4 regions of the Mesorhizobium sp. M0145 genome follow, and region 4 is predicted to be linked to each of the others. Evidence: riboswitches for the same ligand, from Rfam matches in the RefSeq annotation. Region 4 holds a riboswitch; each other region holds the start of a gene.

Evidence for each region. Region 4 has a riboswitch for cobalamin ahead of NKJ28_RS32025 (CbtB domain-containing protein). Riboswitches for the same ligand answer to the same signal wherever they lie in the genome.
Region 1: it holds a riboswitch for cobalamin, as region 4 does, so the genes downstream of both, metE (5-methyltetrahydropteroyltriglutamate--homocysteine S-methyltransferase) here and NKJ28_RS32025 (CbtB domain-containing protein) in region 4, are expected to answer to the same signal.
Region 2: it holds a riboswitch for cobalamin, as region 4 does, so the genes downstream of both, NKJ28_RS18830 (DUF1636 family protein) here and NKJ28_RS32025 (CbtB domain-containing protein) in region 4, are expected to answer to the same signal.
Region 3: it holds a riboswitch for cobalamin, as region 4 does, so the genes downstream of both, NKJ28_RS17555 (ABC transporter ATP-binding protein) here and NKJ28_RS32025 (CbtB domain-containing protein) in region 4, are expected to answer to the same signal.

Annotation. Positions count from the first base shown of each region.
Region 1 is NZ_JAMYTK010000032.1:5,588-10,763, forward strand. Features, by position in the region: gene metE (5-methyltetrahydropteroyltriglutamate--homocysteine S-methyltransferase) at 1-1,934, opposite strand, end outside; cobalamin riboswitch at 2,030-2,230, opposite strand; gene NKJ28_RS29140 (hypothetical protein) at 2,779-3,033, shown strand; gene NKJ28_RS29145 (helix-turn-helix transcriptional regulator) at 3,351-4,184, opposite strand; partial or broken gene NKJ28_RS29150 (MFS transporter) at 4,396-5,176, opposite strand, start outside.
Region 2 is NZ_JAMYTK010000012.1:153,566-158,741, forward strand. Features, by position in the region: gene NKJ28_RS18820 (cobaltochelatase subunit CobN) at 1-1,721, opposite strand, end outside; gene cobW (cobalamin biosynthesis protein CobW) at 1,740-2,780, opposite strand; gene NKJ28_RS18830 (DUF1636 family protein) at 2,777-3,211, opposite strand; cobalamin riboswitch at 3,250-3,453, opposite strand; gene NKJ28_RS18835 (winged helix-turn-helix domain-containing protein) at 3,483-4,682, opposite strand; gene NKJ28_RS18840 (NADH-quinone oxidoreductase subunit A) at 5,018-5,176, shown strand, end outside.
Region 3 is NZ_JAMYTK010000011.1:82,425-87,600, forward strand. Features, by position in the region: gene NKJ28_RS17535 (bifunctional helix-turn-helix transcriptional regulator/GNAT family N-acetyltransferase) at 1-88, shown strand, start outside; gene NKJ28_RS17540 (FAD-binding oxidoreductase) at 129-1,517, opposite strand; gene NKJ28_RS17545 (LysR substrate-binding domain-containing protein) at 1,658-2,566, shown strand; partial or broken gene NKJ28_RS17550 (AraC family transcriptional regulator) at 2,646-2,763, opposite strand; cobalamin riboswitch at 2,899-3,102, shown strand; gene NKJ28_RS17555 (ABC transporter ATP-binding protein) at 3,195-4,013, shown strand; gene NKJ28_RS17560 (ABC transporter substrate-binding protein) at 4,010-4,957, shown strand; gene NKJ28_RS17565 (FecCD family ABC transporter permease) at 4,987-5,176, shown strand, end outside.
Region 4 is NZ_JAMYTK010000046.1:448-5,623, reverse strand. Features, by position in the region: gene NKJ28_RS32040 (methyltransferase family protein) at 1-470, opposite strand, end outside; gene NKJ28_RS32035 (heparan-alpha-glucosaminide N-acetyltransferase) at 487-1,485, opposite strand; gene NKJ28_RS32030 (aromatic ring-hydroxylating oxygenase subunit alpha) at 1,704-2,897, opposite strand; cobalamin riboswitch at 3,039-3,235, shown strand; gene NKJ28_RS32025 (CbtB domain-containing protein) at 3,272-3,451, shown strand; gene NKJ28_RS32020 (CbtA family protein) at 3,467-4,249, shown strand; gene cobU (bifunctional adenosylcobinamide kinase/adenosylcobinamide-phosphate guanylyltransferase) at 4,242-4,763, shown strand; gene cobO (cob(I)yrinic acid a,c-diamide adenosyltransferase) at 4,765-5,176, shown strand, end outside.

The sequences.
Region 1 (5,176 bases), on a different contig from region 4:
AGATAGTCGTTCCAATCAGACTGGCGCAGTGGCAATCCTTCGCGAAACGCGGCCTCATCGATCTGGATCATCCTTGCGCCGGACCATTCGAGATCCGTCACTTCGTCGCGGATGGCGAGCGCGATCTGGCGGCATGCTTCGGAGCGGGGTACGTCGTCGCGAACAAATGACCAGTTGAGAATGGTCACTGGGCCTGTGAGCATTCCCTTCACAGGGTTTTCCGTAAGCGACTGGGCGAACTGCCACCAGCGCAGCGTCATCGGATTGGGCCTCGATACGTCGCCGAAGATGATGGGGGGGCGCACGTAACGCGACCCATAGCTCTGCACCCAGGCATGCTGGGTGAAGGCGAAGCCGGACAGCTGCTCGCCGAAATGCTGTACCATGTCGTTTCGTTCGAACTCACCGTGCACCAGCACGTCCAGCCCGATCTCTTCCTGCCAGCGAATTGCAGCCTCGATCTCCTTCTTCAGGAAGGTCTCGTAGTCGACATAGCTCAGCTGGCCCTTCGCATGAGCGGCCCGCGCCCTGCGTACCTGCGGCGTCTGCGGGAAGGACCCGATGGTCGTCGTCGGGAACGGCGGCAGCCCGAGCGTGCCGGCCTGGACTCTGGAGCGCTCGGCAAAAGCGCTCTCTCGTCGCTTCATGCTGTCGTCAATGCTGGCGATCCGCCCCTCAACCAGCGGGTCATGGATCTTCGTGGATGTCACGCGAGTGGCGGCAGCCTCGGCAGACGCTTTCAACGCGCCTGCCACCGCATCCCTGCCTTGGGACAGGGCCCGGGCAAGCAACACCAACTCGTCGGTCTTCTGGGCCGCGAAGGCGAGCCACGACCTGATGTCCGCGTCGAGTTCCGTCTCCATGCGGAGGTCGATCGGCACATGCAGCATCGAGCAAGAAGGCGCGATCTCGACGCGGTCCAAGGGCCAGCCGGCGACGATCGGTTTGATGCGGTCGAGAATGGCGGGCAGGTTCGCACGCCAGACGTTGCGGCCATCGATCAAGCCAAGCGAGAGCACCAGATCCTTCGGTGCGAGCCGCCCCACCGTTTCCAGCTGCTCGGGAGCGCGCACGAGATCAATATGCAGCCCGGCCAGGGGCAGAGAAACCGCGGTTTCGAGATTGTCTCCCAGCGGCCCGAAATAGGTAGCCAGCATGATCTTCAGCTCGGGCGCGGCTTTCGACAGCTGGCCATAGGCGAATTCGAACGCAGCTCGTTCGTTCGGGTTCAGATCGAGGACAAGCGCTGGCTCATCGATCTGCACCCAGTCGGCTCCAGACAGCTTCAGCCTCTGCAGGAGTTGCTCGTGGACGGGCAGCAGCCGCGGCAGGAGCGCGATGGGATCGAATCCTTCGGCAGGCGATTTCGCCAGCTTGAGGAAGGTGATCGGTCCAAGGATGACTGGGCGTGTGTGAACGCCGAGAGCTTTAGCCTCGATGAAGTAATCGACCGGTTTCGTCGACGAGAGGGCGAACGTCTGATCATCGTTGAGTTCCGGCACAATGTAGTGATAGTTGGTGTCAAACCACTTGGTCATTTCCATCGCGGTTACATCAGACCGATGAGCCGCCTGCTGGTGACCAGCGTGTCGACAATCCTCCGTCTGACCCTGGTTGCCCCGCGCCATTGCGAAGTAGATGTCAAGTGGAACCTCGCCGCTATTCCAGCCGTAACGGGATGGAACGGCGCCGACCATGGCTGCGGTGTCGAGCACATGGTCGTAGAGCGAGAAGTCGTTCGACGGGATTTTCGACACGCCGCGATCGTGCTGCTCCTCCCAGCTAGCGGCACGGAGCGCCTTCGCGGTCGTGAGAAGGTCGGCAGCGGACGATTTTCCGGACCAGTAGCTTTCAAGCGCGAATTTCAGTTCTCGCCGACGACCGAAGCGGGGCACGCCGAGCGTTGCTACAGGAATTTGCTGAGAGACAGTCATGCCAGACCCCGATGGTTGGGGCGTCGGTGACAAGGAAGGCGCTAGCAGGCCGGCACGAACGCCAGGCTGCAGCGGCCACCGAGACACCCCGCCCGTGGACGTAATTCGCCGTGGCAGGTCTCCTGGCTCGCGGGGTCATAGCCTCTACCCGTCTTCCCAAGGCTATTCGCCTCAGTGACATGAGTGGGGTTGGCTCGCCGCTAACAGTTGCGGGGGCAGCGCCGGCATCGCACCGGCTTCCCTCTTAGCTCCGCTGCGGCAGCGCCGTACGGAGAACCACGATGCGGGAGACAATTACAGCAGTTCGCTTCTTTGTCAACGTCGCATAAAGAAATGTTTATGTCGTTATGTTAAATTTCCGTTGGCATGTTCCAAAGGTCGCCTCGAAAGCGAAAACTGTGGAAGCCTTGAGCGGCCGGTAAATCAAAGCAATGACGCACGGCGCCCTTGTCCAGGAGGATAGGAGTTCGTCGGCTGCCGGCAGCAAACATACCGGCAAGCGCCGTGGTGCTGCTTAGCGCATCATGCGAACCACCTCGGCGTCGAACTGCTCCGAGGTTCCGACCGCTTCGTTGGCTGCTCGCGACCATATTCGGCTCAATGGCGAGGCTGTTGCCCATGTGGAAGCTGTTGGCCGTGATGCCCTCGGTGATATGACACAACGATTTCGGGGGGAGCACACCGAGGCCAGGCGCAGCGGCGTGTTGCGAAGTGATCGAGGCCAATGTCTCGAACTGCTTGTTCGCAGCCCACCGGCTCAAGGTAACCCGGCTCAAACCACCGGGCCAGCTTAAGTCCTGTCCAAATGAGGCCTGAGCGGCAAATCGTCGTGCACGGGCACGGTTTGGCGTTCGATCTTGTGATGCGTCTTGGGCGGACAATCGCCACGGTGCAGCGCGCAGAAGCGGTCCCCAATTGGGAAGCCGAGGGCGGTGAGGGCAAGCCAGCGCCACAGGCGGAAGGGGACTTGGACCTGTTTGCCCTGCTGGACCACAAGTTCGCGACACAGGGCCTCAAGGAGAAAACCAAGAGTGATTATGCGCGGGACCTCGCCAAATTCATCAAAAGCAGCGGGCAGTCAAAGTTCGGCGCCGATTGACATGGAGATAGCCATCGCGGCGGACCGCCCAGGCGGACTGCAAGCCGGAATACAACCGGGTGCAGGCGGCCAAGCTCGTCCACAAGATGGCGTCGGGCACACACCGGCGATGGGAGAGCGGACCGTGGAGTGCAGGAACTTTACGCCTATCCACGCTCCCGTGGACGTGTCCTGCGGCACATCGGCAGCGATATTGAGGAGGCAGTTGAGCTTCTGGTCGAGCACTCTTACCTGCCACTACCTACGCTTAACGTCATCTCGTACTGAAAACGCACCACGCAAGGTCGAGATGTAACATGCGCCCTTCGTGGATGGTTCTAAGCTTCCTCGGGCGCGGTCAATCTGTGATAACGGTCGCTTGGAACCTCCATCACGGCGACGCGATCAAGGTTGGCGTATCGCGCTCGGTAGTAACCTTCTTCCTCCACTTCGGCGAAACTACACTGGGGAACGTCAAAGGTCGCAGCTTCCAATCCGAAGAAAGTCGTAGCGGTTTCTTCATCCAAGAAGTTCCACTCATCTTCTCCGTCGTCATATGTGACGCGAACATAGGAGGCCATGCGCACGGCTTCCTGATCACCCATCTCTGCGATGATGGCATCGCATTCTTTCTTCAGCTTTCCTGAAACCTCACCCTTATCCCAGTCATCCAAAGCCCGATAGATTTCTGGATGATAATACTCTGGCATCTCCTCTACATCGTCACCGATAAGCTCAATGGTGCGGACATATTGCGGATTTATCAAGAGTATTTTGTTGTCAAGGCTCCAACAATACAGCCATGGCCTGCTTGTGTTATTTCTACGAAGATTATGAAGTTCCTTCAACTGACGTAAAATCGATTCACGCGCCTTTTCATCGATAGGATATTGGCGGCTGCCAACAGTCGTCTTGATTCTGAGCGTGCCGTATCGCGTTTCGGCATCGGCAATTGCAAACGGGCTCGTGCGCCACTCCTCGACATCAATCTTCCAGCCCAGCAGCTCCTCGACCGTGCATTTCAACGTGAGACAAAGGTCCTTGATCTGCTCGACGTTCAACTGCGTTTTGCCGGTTTCCCAACGGGCCACAGTCTGTTGCGTCGTTGCCATCTGCTCTGCCAAATCTTTTTGGGTCATGCCCAGTCGAACCCTAAGCTCTTTCATGTTCATAACTCACCTCGCGTGTTCGACACACGCATTGTGGATGAATTAATCTAACACGTCAGCGTGTTCAAAAATCGCAGCATGTGTTTTTAGGGCGCCTTCGAGGCTCCGGCAGCCGTTCGTGACCACTTGCGCAAGACACAGGGCTGGTACACAGCACGAATGGGCGATCAAAAATTACTGCTGAAATTCAGATAATTATTGTGGGCGAGTCTGGATCTCTCTGATCGACACGATAGTCGACCATCACCATGATCGGACCGCTTCGTGGCCGCAGGTCAAGTTGCAGCGTCGGTTCGCTGAACTTGTTGCTCGGATCCAGATTGAGCGTTTCAAAATCCGGCTGACGCAGAAGGATGCCCATCAGTCCCCCAATGACAAGAACCAGCTGGCGGACGAGCAAGGCTCCCGAAACACCTTGGACGTCCGCCAGTTCGCCCCAAAGCCAGCTTCCCGCCGCCATGCCGCCGTATGTGGCCGTCTGATAGAGAGAGGGCGCGTCCAACCACCCACCGCGGCGCCGAAAGCTGCACTGTGACGTTAAACAGCGAGAATGATTGAATCCAGGCCGCACCGGCTGGCATGAGGAGCAGACAGCTCAGCCCAACGTGCTCGCTCCATGCCCGAAAGAAGCAGCTGATCGCCAATACAAAGAACGCACCGCGAATGACCCATTCGTTGGAGAGAACTTCTCGGACCCGCCCGATGAGGAGCGCGCCGCAAATCGCTCCCAGGCCGAAGAAGCCGAGCATCACGCCGTAGGTGACTGCGGTCCCTTTGATCTGTTCGCGAGCGACCAACGGCAGGAGAGCCAAAATGACAACGGCGGTGAGGCCGAAAATGAAACTCCGGCACATCACCTTGAGAAGGTTCGGCGACAAGAGCACGTAACGAAAGCCCGCCGCCATCGCAATGCCGAAAGCCTCCCGCGGCAGCGCTTGTCGTGCCCGTTCGGCTTTCCATCGCAACAGCGCAGCGATCAGAGCGAAGTAGCAAGG
Region 2 (5,176 bases), on a different contig from region 4:
TTTGCGGCGGCAGGCGCTTGAACACCCCCCTCTGTCCTGCCGGACATCTCCCCCGCAAGGGGGGAGATTGCGCTGTTGTCTCTGCTTTCGCCAATCACCAAGGATGTTGAGCGAGAGCCGTCGGCGAAACTGCCAATCTCCCCCCTTGAGGGGGAGATGTCCGGCAGGACAGAGGGGGGTGCCTCGCACAAACTTGTCTCATCTCCCGCATTCCCCCATGCGGCCGTCACTGCAGCTATCGCTTCAGCAGGCAATTCCGCCGAGTACCCGAGATAGTCCTCAAACCCCAACCCTTCACCTCCACGCTCCAGCGTCTCCAGCAACTCGCGCGGCGTTTGCGGAATCCTTTCAACGGCATAGCCCTGTTCGCTCAGGTCGTGCAGCATTGCCAGCACGCTGGACGGCACGTCGAGACCAACCGCGTAGCCGGTGCGACCGGGGGCGCTCGGATAGTCGGGGATCAGGATGGCGAGCTTGCGCTCCGCACGCGGCGTCCGCTGCAGGCGCACGAAGGCCTCGACACGGTTCGCCACTTGCGCCACGCGGTCGGGCTCAGGCCGGTTGGCGAAGGCGCGGAAGGCCAGCGCCGGGTCGGTTTCGCTTTCGCCCTTGAATGAAATGGCGCCGGCCAGGATGCGGCCGTCGAGCTCGGGCAGGACGACATGCATGGCAAGGTCGGCGGGCGCCAGGCCGCGCTGATTGGTTTGCCAGATGTCGCGGCGGGTGGTCGCGACGATGACCTGGAACACCGGCACGCCGGCGCGGTCGAACAGGGTTTCGACACCGGGCTCGGCACCCGAGGCGAAAGCTGTGGCGGTGATGGTGGCGGCAGGCTTCAGGGTTGCGAGCGCGGTTTCGACAAAGGCGAGCGACGCCGGGTCCTTGAGGCTGGAGACGAACATAGGCACGGGAGCCATGCCGCGGTGGCGCAGGGCTTCGAAAAGCGCGTCGATGGGCGCGACATCGGCGGCGAGCAGCATCGAACGGTAGAAGAGAATTGGCACGACGTCCCCCTCCCCCTCGAGGGGAGGGTGGCCCGCAGGGCCGGGTGGGGTCGTCACGGCAGTGCGCGACGTTTTGTGTAGGCGCGCTTCGGAGAGGACCCCACCCCCGGCCTGCGGCCGGATCCTCCCCTCGAGGGGGAGGGGGACGCCGCGTTCTACGACCCCCAGTCCCGGCTCGTAAAATCCCGCCTTTGGCACGCTAACAGGTTCGGCTACCGCCGCACCCGATCCAGCGAGACTTGCCAGCCTCTGCACCAGCGCCGTCATATTTGCCGGCCCGCCCTCGCGGAAATAGCCAAGCAGGGCGTCCAACTCCTCGCGCGGCAGCGTCGAGCCTTCGATCAGTCGCAAATCCTCGTCGTGGCTCTCGCCCGGTAGGAGCGCCAGCTTGATACCGCGATTTCGCGCGATAACGGCGAGCTGGTCGCAGCCATAGCGCCACCAGTCATAGCCGCCGAGGATGCGGACCAGAATGACCTTGGCGTGGCGGGCGACGCTGTCGATCCACAGGTCGACGGACATCGGATGGCGCAGGTCGCGCAAGGCGGCGAGCCGCATCGACGGCAGGCGGTGCGCATCTGCCTTCCACGCCGCCGCCAGCCCGGCCAGGTCGCTGTCGGTGAAGGACAGCGCCACGACATCCGCAGGCGTTTGCCTGAGATCGACAGGCTCGGCGAGATCGTCGAGCGAGGCGGATGTGGTGGTGAGGATGTGCATCGCGGCTCGTACCTGGGGTCAGCCGGCGAGGATACGCTCGATGGCGGGGCGGTTCAGCCCTTTCAGGCCGATGACGACCAGGCGCGAGCGGCGGTCGTCTTCAGCGGTCCAGGCGCGGTCGTAATAGTGGTTGACGCGCGGACCGACGGCCTGCAGCAGGAGCCGCATCGGCTTGCCGCCGACTTCGACGAAACCCTTGACGCGCAACACGTTTTCTTCCTCCGCCGCCGTGGCGACCCGTTGTGCGAGCTCGTCCGGGTTGGACACAGACGCGATGTCGATGACGAACGAGTCAAAATCGTCATGTTCGTGGTCGAGCTCGTCGTCGTGGTGGGTCTTGCGGTTCTCGATGTCGTCCTCGACGGCGAGGCCGAGGCCGAGCAGCACCGACGGGTCGACCTTGCCTTGCGAAGTCGGTACGATCTTCACCGCCCGCGCAACGTGCTTGCCGATGACGGCATTGGCACGGGCCGAGCCGGCTGCGTCCATCAGGTCGCTCTTCGACAGGATGATCAGGTCGGCGCAGGCGAGCTGGTCTTCGAACACTTCCTCGACCGGATCGTCATGGTCGAGCGTCTCGTCCTGCGCGCGCTGGGCCTGCAGGGCGTCCATGTCGTTGGCTACGCGGCCATCAGCCAGCGCCGGTCCGTCGACCACGGCAATGACGCCGTCCACCGTCACGCGGCTTTTCACCGACGGCCACTGGAAGGCCTGGACCAGCGGCTTGGGTAAAGCGAGGCCGGATGTCTCGATCAGGATGTGGTCGACCCTCGGCGTCAGCGACAGGATCTGGTCCAGCGCCGGGACGAAATCATCGGCGACGGTGCAGCAGATGCAACCATTGGCCAGCTCGACGATGTTTTCCTCGGGGCAGGTGTCGATGGCGCAGCCCTTCAGGATCTCGCCGTCAATGCCGATGTCGCCGAACTCGTTGACGATGATGGCTAGGCGCTTGCCTTTGGCGTTTTCGAGCAAATGGCGGATCAGCGTCGTCTTGCCGGCGCCGAGAAAGCCGGTGACCACGGTGCAGGGAACGCGCGAAAGGGAGGCAGCGGTCATGTCAGGTCCTTCAAAAGGTCAAGGGGAGGGATGCGGGCAACCAGGCCGCGCTTCAGGCAATCGGGACGGCCGCGCCATGGAATGAGCCCATCCGTCGAGGTGGCGAACAGCTTTGCCCCGGTGACGAGATCGGCGCCGCTGGTCGTGGTCAGATCACCGAAGACGTAACTCCAGCAGCCGTCGCGCAGCATGGCCGCGCTGAGCCGGCGCTTGCAATTGCCGAGGCATTCGACGGTGCGGATTTTGATGTTTTCGCTGGAAGCGGCGCGGCGCGTGTCCTCTGCGAGCAGTTCGCCGGCGCGCGGATAAGCGTCCGAACCGGTCTCGTCACGGCAGGACGAGCAGACGATGACGGTAACGCCGGCCGGGGAATCACCATGGCCGGACAATAAATCCGCTGTCTCAGCCGGAAAACTGCTGTCGTGTTCCAAATCAGGCTCCTTGCCCGGAAAACCCGCCAGGCGATCGGATTCTTATGTCCTAGACGGCAGGTCTCCTGGCTCGCGGGTCATCGCCTGGGTGCCGCCTTCCCGGGAATATCCCAGTGGTTTTCGGCCGAGGCTCGTCGCTTACAGTTGCGGGGACAGCCGCGGATTTGAAATCGAGATTTCGCACCGCATTCCCTCTTGGCCCCTGCCGTTGCGGGCAGGGGACCGTCTGGAACGGATTTAGGCTTGTGGAGGCAGTCGTGTCAACGCACGTCTATGACGCGGCGATATCCGCGAGCGGCCGGCCGAGGTCGCCGGCAGCGGTCACCTCGATGCGTTCCAGGCCGAGCCAGCCCTGCATCTGCTTCAATTCTTCGAAAAGCTCGGCTGCGGTTTGCAGCGAGGCGCCGGGCTCCGCATAGGCGGCATGGACGCGCAAGACGCCGGCCGGGCGGTCGGCCCTGAGGTCGACGCGCCCGACGATGCTGTCGCCGAACAGGAACGGCAGCACGTAATAGCCATACTGGCGCTTTTCGGCCGGCGTGTAGATCTCGATGCGGTAGTGGAAGTCGAACAACCGCTCGGTGCGCGATCGTTCGAAGACGACAGGATCGAACGGCGCGAGCAAGGCGCGCGCCTCGATCTTGCGCGGCAAACGGGCGTCCTTGTGGAGATAGGCTGTTTTGTTCCAGCCTTCGACGCTCACCGGCAACAGGTCGCCGGCCTCGACCAACTCCTCGATGCGGCCCTTGATGTCGGCGGGCGAGAGGCGGAAATAGTCGCGCAGGTCTCCTGCCGTGGCGATGCCGTGGGCGCGGGCCGAGATGCGCAGCAATTCGCGGTGAGCATCCTCGGGACGGGGAACCGGTAGCGCGAGTACCGCCGGCGGCAATACGCGCTCCGGCAGATCGTAGAACCGTTCGAAGCCGCGGCGATGCGCCGTGGTGATGCGGCCGGCCCAGAACAGCCATTCGAAGGCGTGCTTGGCATGGCTCCAGCCCCACCAGCCGCCCGAACCCTTCTGGCCTTCGAAAGCCGACGCCGCGATCGGGCCTCGTTCGGCGACCTCGCGATAGATGTCTTCGATATAGGCGGCGTGCTCGCGGCCCCATTTGGCCAGTCCGCTGTACATTTCGTCGCCGCATTCGGCCCGCTGCATGCGCCAGCGCATCAGCGGATAGGTCTCGACCGGCAAGAAGGAGGCTTCGTGCGCCCAATATTCGAAGACCATGCGCTTGCGCGTTACGGCGGCGTCGTCGAGCAGCGCCAGCTTGTAGGGGCCAAGCCGCGAATAGAGCGGCATATAGTGGGCGCGCACCACGGCGCTGACGGAATCGATCTGCAGCAGGCCGGTACGGGCAAGCACGCGGGCCAGATGCCGGCGGTCAGGCGTGCCGGTGGGGCGCGGGTCATTGAATCCCTGTGCCGCGAGCGCAATGCGGCGGGCCATGGCAAGCGAGATTTTTTCCTTCATGAAGGCGGCATCCGGACGATTTTAGACAGAGAAAATGACCTGCGATTCCGTGCCATGCTAACAGGGTTTTGGCGGCATTCATGTCAGGAGAGAAAAGTGGAGTAAAAAGTGAAGGAAATCAAACAGGAGCGGATCGGACCAGTTTTCCCGGATATGCCGTCCAGCACCGCGATTTGAACAAGGTTTGACTTGCTTCGCCGAAAGCGCTGCGCTAACCCTCGCCGCGTTGCAGCATAGAGCCTCCTTAAAACGGTTCAGTGGTTAAACTGTCACGCTTCCGCAAGTGGGTCCGGTGCTGTAATCAGAGTGGATTGGCCGCCAACGGAAACTGCAGCATGAACGCACTTTTAGGTTCGTACCTGCCCATCGTCCTGTTCATCGGCGTGGCGCTGATCGTCGGGCTGGCGCTGCTCGCCGCACCCTTCCTGGTGGCCTATCGCAACCCCGATCCGGAAAAGCTTTCGGCCTATGAGTGCGGCTTCAACTCGTTCGAT
Region 3 (5,176 bases), on a different contig from region 4:
GGCTGCGGGCTTTAAATTGACCAACGAGGAGCGCCACCATTCCTTTGGCAAGGATCTGGTCGGCCAGAACTGGAATTTGGAGCTGTAGCAGCGCCGCAGAATTTCGAGCATCGGCCTGGGGCGGTCGCTCAGGCCGCAGGCTTAATGTTTTGGTTCAAGCGAAAGAAATTGGTGGGATCATACTTGTTCTTTAGTGCGGCCAACCTCGGATAATTCTCGCCGTAAGCCGCCAGAACCCGATCAGTGCCCTCTTCGCCGAGATTATTCGCATAGACGCCGCCGGTCGAGAACGGTCTCATTGCATCCCACAGGTCGCGCGCCCATCGGATGTGCGTTTCGTCGTCAGACGGATTGTCCCAAATCGATATCGGGAAGCAATCGTAAAGTGCATCTCTGTTGGCGTAGGGCGTTCCGTCCATCGGTACTCGCGAGATGGCGCCGCCAACCTGCTGCAGGACTAGAAGCGATTCGCTGGGTGCAGTCATGTAAGCCGCAAGCATGGTATCGATCGCCTGATCTGTGATTTCGCGCATGAACTGCGCCTTCCAGTAGTAGCGCCGCCCGCGCGGAAAGAGGCTGTCCCCGGCCGATTGGATTTGAAGATAGGGGACAGGAGCAACCCGGCGCTCAACTGGCGTGCCATACTCTCTCAGAGGTTGAATGATTTGCTGGCCTTCGTCGAGTGGGCCGATGTAGCACGCCGATATGCTGAAGAAGCGTTCGCCCGAGGGCGCCGTCACAAGTGCTGCATCCAGGCTCAGCTCATCCGTGGCGCCGCTCGAGAACGCACGATAGAACCGCATCGCTTCGCGTGCCTCTTCGTAGCGGTATAACATCGATCCCGCGATGAGAAGCGGACCCACTGGATGGAGCTTGTATTCGAAGGTGGTGACTATTCCGAAATTGCCGCCGCCGCCCCGAATGCCCCAGAACAAATCTGCATTTTCGGCCGCGTTTGCCGTGAGCAACCGGCCGTCCGCCGTCACGATTTCGACAGCGACAAGGTTGTCGCAGCTCAGTCCATGTTTGCGGCCAAGCTTGCCGAACCCGCCGCCGAGTGTCAGTCCGGCTATGCCGGTATCCGCGTTGACACCCATGGTCGTCGCAAGACCATGGACCTGTGTGGCTGCGTCGAACTCGCCCAGGTTCAGGCCGGCCTCTGCGCGCGCAACACGGCGGATCGGGTCGACTTCGATCCGCTTCATGCGTGACACATCGATCACCAAGCCGCCGTCGCATACCGAACTGCCAGCGACGTTATGACCACCGCCGCGGACGGCGACGAGGAAGCCTTGCGATCGGGCGAAGTTGACGGCCGTGACGACATCGCTGGATTCGGCGCAATAGAAAACAGCCGCCGGCCTCTTATCGACCATGCCATTCCAAACTCTGCGCGCCTGGTCATAGCCAGGGTCGTCCGGAAGGATCAGATCGCCGCTAATCGCCTGCCTGAGCCGGGCGATATCTGGCGCCTGCAACGTCGGCTCGGAACCGTCTATAAGCTTGAACATGCTCATCGAGGGATACCCTTCGTGATTCAGCACGGTTGGACAGGCCGCTGTCGTTCACCGGATCACAATGATCTCATGCGGCGCCATTCGCTGCAAAATCGAATATCTCAGTCGCTGGATGAGCTAAATTCATCTAAACTGCCTGGATGAGAAAACTTCCGCCGCTCGGGTCGCTTCGCGCCTTCGAAGCCGCTGCCAGGCTGATGAGCTTCAGGAAGGCCGCGACGGAACTCGGCGTGACGCCAACGGCCATCAGCCACCAGATTCGATTGCTGGAGGAGGTCTGTGGGCAACTGCTGTTCCGGCGGCGCCCACGACCGCTCGTGCTCACAGGCGTGGGCGAACGGCTATTCCCGGTAATTTGCAGCGGCTTCGACGCTTTCGCTGCGGCAATAGCATCAGCCTCGGCCGGAGTTGGCCAACGCCCGTTGCGCGTGACGAGCCCAAATGCATTTGCCAGCCGATGGCTGGTTCCGCGCCTGTCGAAGTGGCGCGAACAGCATCCGAACATTCCACTGGAGATCATCGGGACAGACGCCGTTCTGGACCTGCGAGCCGGTGACGCCGACGTCGCGATCCGCTATGCGCGCAGGATGCCGCGGGATGTTCCCGCGCAGGAAATTTTTCGGGACGCATTCTTTCCGGTATGCAGCCCGGAGTTGTTCGCAGGAGGCGACCGACAGATCGAGCGCGCCGCCGATCTGCTGCAATACCCGCTCATCCATTTCAATTGGACGAACCGCGACCCGGAAGCGCCGACTTGGCAACGATGGCTGGCGATCGCACGCTCGATCGATCCCAGCATCCCCAATGCCAACCAGGCATGGGACCTAAGCTTCCGCGAAGAGCTGCACGCGATTGACGCGGTAGCGGCAGGCCAAGGTATCGCTATCTGCAGCGATGTGGTCGTCAGTGGCGAACTCGAGGCTGGCAGGCTAGTCAAGGCACATGATCTCTGTCTGCCAGGCTATGGCTTTTACCTTGCCTGCGTAGCCAATCACCCCCGACAAGCGCATATCGAAGCGTTTTCCGCCTGGATGAGATCGATAGTCTGAGCATCTGAACGCCGATCTTCTGCATGCTCGTCACAAGCGGTAGCAGCGCTTCCTGCGCTTCGGGGTCGCCTGCCGCGCCTCACACTTTGACCGGTATCCAAATTTCCAGCCTTGCCGCTACAGGGATCGAATTCCGGCGCATCGGCGACCTCGCGCCCAGATGCCGGCAGCCATTTGTCCCAAATCGTGTTGGGGGTTGACAGAAGCAGACAACGTCCTCTAGGTACGTAATGTTATTACATTACGAGGTATGCATGACTCCTTCTGACAAGACCCTTGCTCCAGCGGCTGTCCGAACTCCGAAAATTTATTGCGCTGTGAGTGGCGGAAAATTAGGGTGGCTGAGTGATGGTCCCCGAGTCGAAAGGCAAGGGGTGAAAAGGGAACACGGTGAGGTCTTCGGATCGAGGCCGTGGCTGCCCCCGCAACTGTAAGCGGTTAGCAAGATCCGAAGTGCCACTGGCCGGCAAGGCTGGGAAGGCAGGATGGCGCAAAGACCCGCGAGCCAGGAGACCTGCCATCAGCATGAGTTGACCGGACGGGGTGTGCCGGGAGGAGACGTGGACATCGGTCTTGTCGGCCGGTCCGTCCAGCTTCCTTCCGTCGCCATTGAGAAAGTGACGGTAAGTTGGACGCCTCCCAGCCTCTTCTTGAAGCGCGCGAACTGAGTGCGACGGCAAATGGCCAGCGCCTGGTCAGTGCGGTGAGCCTTTCGCTAGCGGCGGGCGACCGCCTCGCCATCATCGGCCCTAACGGCGCCGGCAAGACGACGCTGCTGCGCATGCTCTGCGGTACGCTGCGGCCAAGCGCAGGAGACGTGAGATTCTCCGGACGCCGGCTGGAGAGATTTTCGGCCGCCGAGCGGGCGCTGCACATGGCGGTCGTCGGCCAGACCGATCAGCCCGACCCGCGGCTTGCCGTGATCGACTATGTCGAGCTTGGGCGCGTCCCCCATGCGGGCTTGCGACGAAGGAGCGAGCAACGCGACATCGTCATCGAAGCGCTTCGCAGAACCGGCCTGATGCCGCTGCTCGGCCGCACAATCGGCTCGCTATCCGGTGGCGAGCGGCAACGCGCCCAGCTGGCGCGCGCCATCGCCCAGGAGCCCAAAATCCTGTTCCTCGATGAACCGACCAATCATCTCGATCCGCGCGCCCGCAGCGACCTTCTCGAACTCGTATCGCAGTTTGGCATGACCGTGGTGGCGGTGCTTCATGATCTGTCGCTGGTCACGCCATTTGCCACCAGGGTCGCGGTGATGAACGAGGCCCGCCTGCAGGCACTCGCCGGTCCGCACGAGGCGCTGACCAAGCAATTGATCCGCGAGACTTTCGGCGTCGACATGCTTCGGCTGCGCCATCCCACCGAGGACCGCGAACTTACGATCTTCGACGTTCCTAACCGTGCCTCTTCCCATCCTGATCTGACCAAGGAGCAACATTCGTGAAACGCCTCGTATTGTCTTTTGCCCCCCTACTGCTTGCCCAGGCCGCCTTCGCTTTTCCCGTGACCGTTGACAGCTGCGGCACGCCGCTGACGTTCGAAGCCGCGCCGAAGCGCGCCGTTATCCAAGATCTGAACATGGCGGAGATGGCCTTCGCGCTGGGGCTGCAACCGTCGATCGTCGGCCTGACGGGCATCACCGGATGGTACAAGGTCGGTCCGGAATTCAAGGCTGAGCAGGGCGCGATCCCGGAACTCGCGCCGAAATACCCGACGCTCGAAAACCTCGTCGCCGTCGAGCCCGATTTCTTCTTCGCCGGCTGGTATTACGGCATGAAACCAGGTGGCGAGGTGACGCCCGATACGCTGGCGCCGTACGGCATCAAGACGCTTGTGCTGACGGAAAGCTGCGTCCATCTCGACAAGAACCGCCCCGCGGCCTCGATGGACCTGCTCTATGGTGATGTCGAAAAGCTGGGCAAGATTTTTGGCAAGGAGGCCCAGGCGGGAAAGCTTGTGTCGGACTGGAAGGCACAACTTGCCGATATCACGGCAAAGATCGGCGACCGCAAGGGAACGCGCGTGTTTCTTTACGACTCCGGCGAAGACAAACCTTTCACATCAGGCAAGTTCGCGATCCCCAGCGCCATGATCGCTGCTGCCGGCGGCGACAACATCATGGCCGACATGGCGACGAGTTGGGGCAATACGGATTGGGAGACGGTGGCGGCCCGCAATCCGCAATTCCTTATCCTGCTCGACTACCAGGACGGCGGCGGCTACAGGAAACTGCTCGATTTCCTCAAAGCCCATCCGGCGATGAAGGAGACTGATGCGGTCAAAAATGAACGCTTCGTCGCGCTGCGCTATGCCGAACTGACACCTGGGCCTGCCAACATCGAGGCGATCGGCAAGATCGCCAGGGCGATGCACCCGGAAGCTTTCTGAGCTTGCGCCAGAGAGCGTTCGAATTGGCCATGACAGCAGGAGCAGCAGCAATTGCCGCTCTTGCTTTGTTGTCGATTGCCTATGGATCGACGGTCATCGCGCTGAGCGACGTGATTGCTGCGCTCGGACATGCGGCCGGGCTGGACGGAGATATCGTGTCCGGTCCGGCCGGCAAGATCCCGATTGCCAAGATCGTTGTCGATCTCAGGCTGCCGCGCA
Region 4 (5,176 bases):
TATTTCTTGCCGAATTTGGCCGTCAGCACCTTCTCCTCGCTCTCGATCGTCAGCTTCTGCGTCAGGAACGCCGCGATGACCGCCAGCGGCAGGAACCAGGCGATCCCAGTGACAAAGGCGAGGCTGACCAGCAGCAGCGTGTTGGCGAGGTAGATCGGGTTGCGGCTGACGGCGAAGGGTCCGGTAGTCACCAGATGGTCAGGCACGCCGTTCGGGTTGAGCGTCGTCTTGGCGCGGATCATGGTGCGAATTGCCGTGAACCAGAGCGCGGCAACCGCCACCAACCCCACAAGGCCGGCGGCGAACAGGATGTCGCCGAGAAGATCGCCGATCCACGGCAGCGGATAGAACAGCCCTAGCGCGACGCTGACGATGATGGCGGCGATATAGATCAGCGGCGGCCATGGGATGTGCCCCAGCTTCGGCTGCCCAGGATTTTGCTGCACGGGTTTCGGGTGACTGTCGCTCATTATTGTCCTCCCTCGATTAGCGCGTTCCCGGTTCCGCCGCCTCGGTTTGGGCGGTGCAGGTGCCGGCGAGCTCGCCAATATGCGCCTTCCACTCCGGGGACTGGTCGTTGCTGTAGAGCCGGTCAAGCGAGGCTTCGCCCTGGAGACTGTCCAGCATGCAGGCACAATAGCTGGAGCAGAACTCGGTGTCGCGTGCCTGCTCGCAGGATATCTGGCAGGATTTCAGAAAACGCACCTCCCTGATTTCGGCCTGCGCCGGCATGAATTGCGAAAACAGCCAGACCGAGCCGATCAGCACCGGCTGATGGATCAGATAGAAGGCAAGGCTGTGCCGGCCGATGAAGACCAGCGGATTTGCCCAGCGGCCGGGCGCCAAGGCCGACAGCCGCGTCAGCGCGCCGGAGGTGGCGGCGAGCTTGGTAACCGCGATGCCGGCAAGTACGGCGCCGAACCAGGGCAGCAGTGGAACGTAGTCGTTGGAGCGCGGGTTGGTCGCCGACAGGCCGACCCACCACAAAGCCGGATGATCGAAAAGCTCAGATCGCAGGTAGAAAGGCGCGGCAATAGCGAGGGCCGCCACGGCAAGCGTCAGCAGCGCCGGGAGGCGCAGGAACGCCAGGCCGAGCAGGCTGGCGAGCGCGATCTCGTGCAATATGCCGAAGAAGATGAAGCCATCGGGCGTGGCGATGCGGGTGACCAGCGATATTGCGAGCGCTGCCCCGGCAACCATGGCGAAGCGCTTCCAGAAGCCGGTCCAGCGGATTTTCTTGCCATGGGCGAGATAGAGGCTGATGCCGACCAGGAACAGGAAGCTCGAGGCGATGCAGCGCGCGTAGATTTTCCACCAGCCGAAGGCGGTGAGGCCGGGATCGGTGTAGCCGAAGAATTCGAGGTCCCAGGTGAAATGATAGCTCGCCATGGCAAGCAAAGCGATGCCGCGTGCAATGTCGATAGCGGCGATGCGCTTCGACTTCGGTTGATCCTGAACGGCTGCGCTCGGCGTGTCGATGCTCATGGTCTCGCTGTCTTGGTTCAGCCCCGGCAAGACGACTATCACGGTTGCCACCGTCAAAAGAAGCAGGGCCTTGCGTCGCGTTGGTACCGGTCGGCATCAGAGCTGCTTTAGGCCAGAGCCGGAAAGCCTTTGGCCGGCGTGCAGGCGTTCTTCGGCCTGGGCGCGGTTTTCGCAACGCTCGGGCTGCTGGCGGCGGCCTGCGGCTTCGTCACCTGGCGCTATCTGCCCAAATCGCTTTGATGTTCGAGCGCCGCATGGCGCTCGCGCACCCAGTTGTGGAAGCGGTGCAAGTCGTATTCCTCGGGCATCAGTACGCCGGCCTTGTGGCGCATCGAGCGCAGGCCCATCTGGTTGACCTCGCAGATATCAGCATCCTCCTCCAGCACCTGGGTACCGAAGGCGACGATGTTGTCGATATCCGCGGCCGGTTCGGCGAGCGCTTCGGGCGAAAAAAGCCATTCGGCGGTAAGTTCGGTCTGCTCCGGGCCAAGCGGCACCAGCCGCACGGTCCTGACATAGTCGACATGGCCGACGACGAACATCGACGGCATGCTGGTGGCATAGGTCTGCCCGGCGGCACGCTCGCCCGGCGTCAGGCCGGAAAAGACCGAGCCGTGGACGCGCCCGTCGCGCGACCAAGTTTCGGCCCCGGCCCGCAAGCCGCCGGCAAATTCCGGCGCGTCATTGTCGGCGTGGCGCGCCCATTCGGGGTCGTCGTGCCGGCCCATCAGGCCGCGGCCATAGATCGGCACCAGCCGCGACAGGTCCTTGTGGACGCCGGGGCAGTGCAGGCACTCGTTGAAATTTTCCCAAAATACCTTCCAGTTGCAGTTTATCACCTTGCGCAGCACATGGCCGCTCAGCAGCGTTTCCAACGGCCAGTTGGCGAGGTTGCCGGATGCCGGATCGAAGGATGTTTCAGCCGAGCCGGCAGCGTCTTCCGCCAGATTGACGAAGACGAAACCGCGCCACACCGAAAGCGCGACCCGGTAGAGCGGATGATCGGCCTTGTCGAAGCCGTCCGGCAGCGATTTCGACGGCACGCGCACCAGATCGCCGTGCAGCGAATAGGACCAGGCATGGTATGGGCAGGTGATGAGCCGCGCCTTCAGCCGTCCTTCGCTCTGCTGGCAAAGCTGCGAGCCGCGATGCCGGCAGGTGTTGTGGAAGGCGCGCAACTCGCCGGTCTCGTCGCGCAGCACGACGACCTCCTGCGTGCCTATGCGGAACGTCCTGAAAGCCAGCGGCTGGGCAAGGTCGGCCTCGCGGCAGACGAGCAGCCAGTTGCGATACCAGATGGCCTCGAGATCGCGCTGATAGGCCGCGATGTCCCAATAGGCTGATGACGGCAGCGTCGGCTCGGCCCGCGTCAGGCCGTTGTAGGGACCGCGCTCATTCGGGCTGGGTTGCATGCCGGCTTCCTCCCCATCCGCCAGCCGACACCCGGCTGCGAAAATTGTCAATCGCGGCGCCGGCCGACCGGGCTTGGCGAGGCGGCGCATTCGCCACACGATCCGGCGGAATTTGGTTTGCCGGGCGCGGCGATTCTGCCTATAGTCACTGATGTCGTCGGTTCCGTTTGGAACCAAGAGGGAATGCGGTGAGGGCAAGTTGTTTGCCCAATGCCGTGGCTGCCCCCGCAACTGTGTGCGGTAGTCCTCTCCATATGCCACTGAAGGTTCGCCTTCGGGAAGGTGGGGAAGGGCGCTGATCCGCGAGCCAGGAGACCTGCCGGCGACAGGAAACTGACTTCTATGCCCTCGGGTGGAGGGCGAAAGGACAAGACATGAATACCGCTTCCGTCTCGCTCGGCGCTTCCGCCTCCTCGCAGTCGCGTCTCATGCAGCTGGCGCTTGCTGCATTCCTCGGCATTTTCGTCATGGGCTTTGTCGGCTTCTCGCATATCGATGCGGTCCACAATGCCGCCCACGACTATCGCCATTCGATGGGCTTTCCCTGCCACTGACAAGGGGCTGACATCATGACACTGTTTCGCAACGTCGTGTTCATCGCGGCGATCGCAGGGCTTGTGGCCGGCGTGGCTCTCGCCTGCATGCAAGCCTATGCCACGGTGCCGCTCATCCTAAAGGCGGAAGTCTACGAACAGGCCGGCGGGGGCCATGACCATGCCGCGGCACCTGCGACACCGGCCGAAAACGCCGCGGGCATGACGGCTATGAGCAGCGCCGCGTCGGCACCGGCTGAAGCAATGGCTCCGGCGGAAGACGAAGGCTGGGCGCCGGCGGACGGTTTCGAACGCTTCGGCTTCAGCGTCGTTGCCAATATCGTCACCGGCATCGGCTTTGCGCTGGTCCTGGTTGCGGTTTCGGAATTCGCCGGCGGCATCGGCAATTGGCGCCAGGGCCTGTTCTGGGGGCTGGCCGGCTTTGCCGCATTCACGCTGGCGCCGGGCCTCGGCCTGCCGCCGGAACTGCCGGCGATGCCGGCGGCCGACCTTGTCCAACGCCAGATATGGTGGTGGGCAACAGTGGTGGCGACAGCGGCCGGTCTCGGCCTTATCGTCTTCCGCAGATCGCTGCCGCTGGTGGCTCTTGCCGTGGCGTTGATCGTTGCGCCGCATATCGTCGGCGCGCCGCAGCCCGATAGCTTCGAGACGGCGATCCCGGAAGGCCTGCACCACCAGTTCGTGGTGGCGGTGACGCTGACCAATCTGGTGTTCTGGCTGGTGCTCGGCGCGGTCGTCGGCGTGGTGCGCGGACGCTTCACGGGCACGGCGACCAGCCTGCGCGACAGCTTTGCCTGACCGCGCTGCCGGGGCACTGACCCTGGTCATCGGGGGGGCGCGCCCCGCAATGCGCGCGCATGCCGAGAGCCTGGTGACGGTCGGCCCGCCGCCTTGGAGCTATATCGCCACGGCGCAAGCCTATGACGACGAGATGCGCCAGCGCACCGCGCTGCACCGCTCGCGCCGCGGCGCCGGCTGGACGACCATCGATGCGCCGCTCGACCTTGCCGGCGCGATCGGAGCGCTGCCTGACGGCCAGCCGGTGCTGATCGACTGCCTGACGCTGTGGCTGACCAACCATATGCTGGCCGACCATGATGTCGAGGCCGAATGCCGGAGGCTGGCCGATGTGCTGTCGCGGCCGCGTGGGCCGTGGTTCGTGGTGTCCAACGAGGTCGGCCAGGGCATCGTGCCGGACAATGCGCTGGCAAGACGGTTTCGCGACGCCGCCGGCCGGCTGAACCAGGACGTCGCGGCTGTTGCCGGCACCGTGCTTTTGATGGTGGCGGGGCTGCCGCTCAAGGTGAAATGACATGGCTGATACTATCGATCCCAAGGACGAGGAACGCCACCGCGCCAAGATGGCCAAGCGCAAGGCGGTGCAGGACGCCGAGGTCGCGGCCAAGACGGTCGAGAAGGGGCTGCTGATCGTCAACACCGGACCGGGCAAGGGCAAGACCACGGCCGCCTTTGGGCTGGCGCTCAGGATGCTCGGCTATGGCAAGCGCGTCGGCGTCGTTCAGTTCATCAAGGGCAAATGGCACACCGGCGAGAAAGACGCCTTTGCTGCCTTCGGCGACCGTGTCGTGTGGCACGCCATGGGCGAGGGCTTTACCTGGGAGACACAGGACCTGAAGCGCGACATCGCGGCGGCCGAGGCTGCCTGGGCGAAAGCGCTGGAGCTGATGGCCGAGCCGTCGATCAGCCTCGTGGTGCTCGACGAGC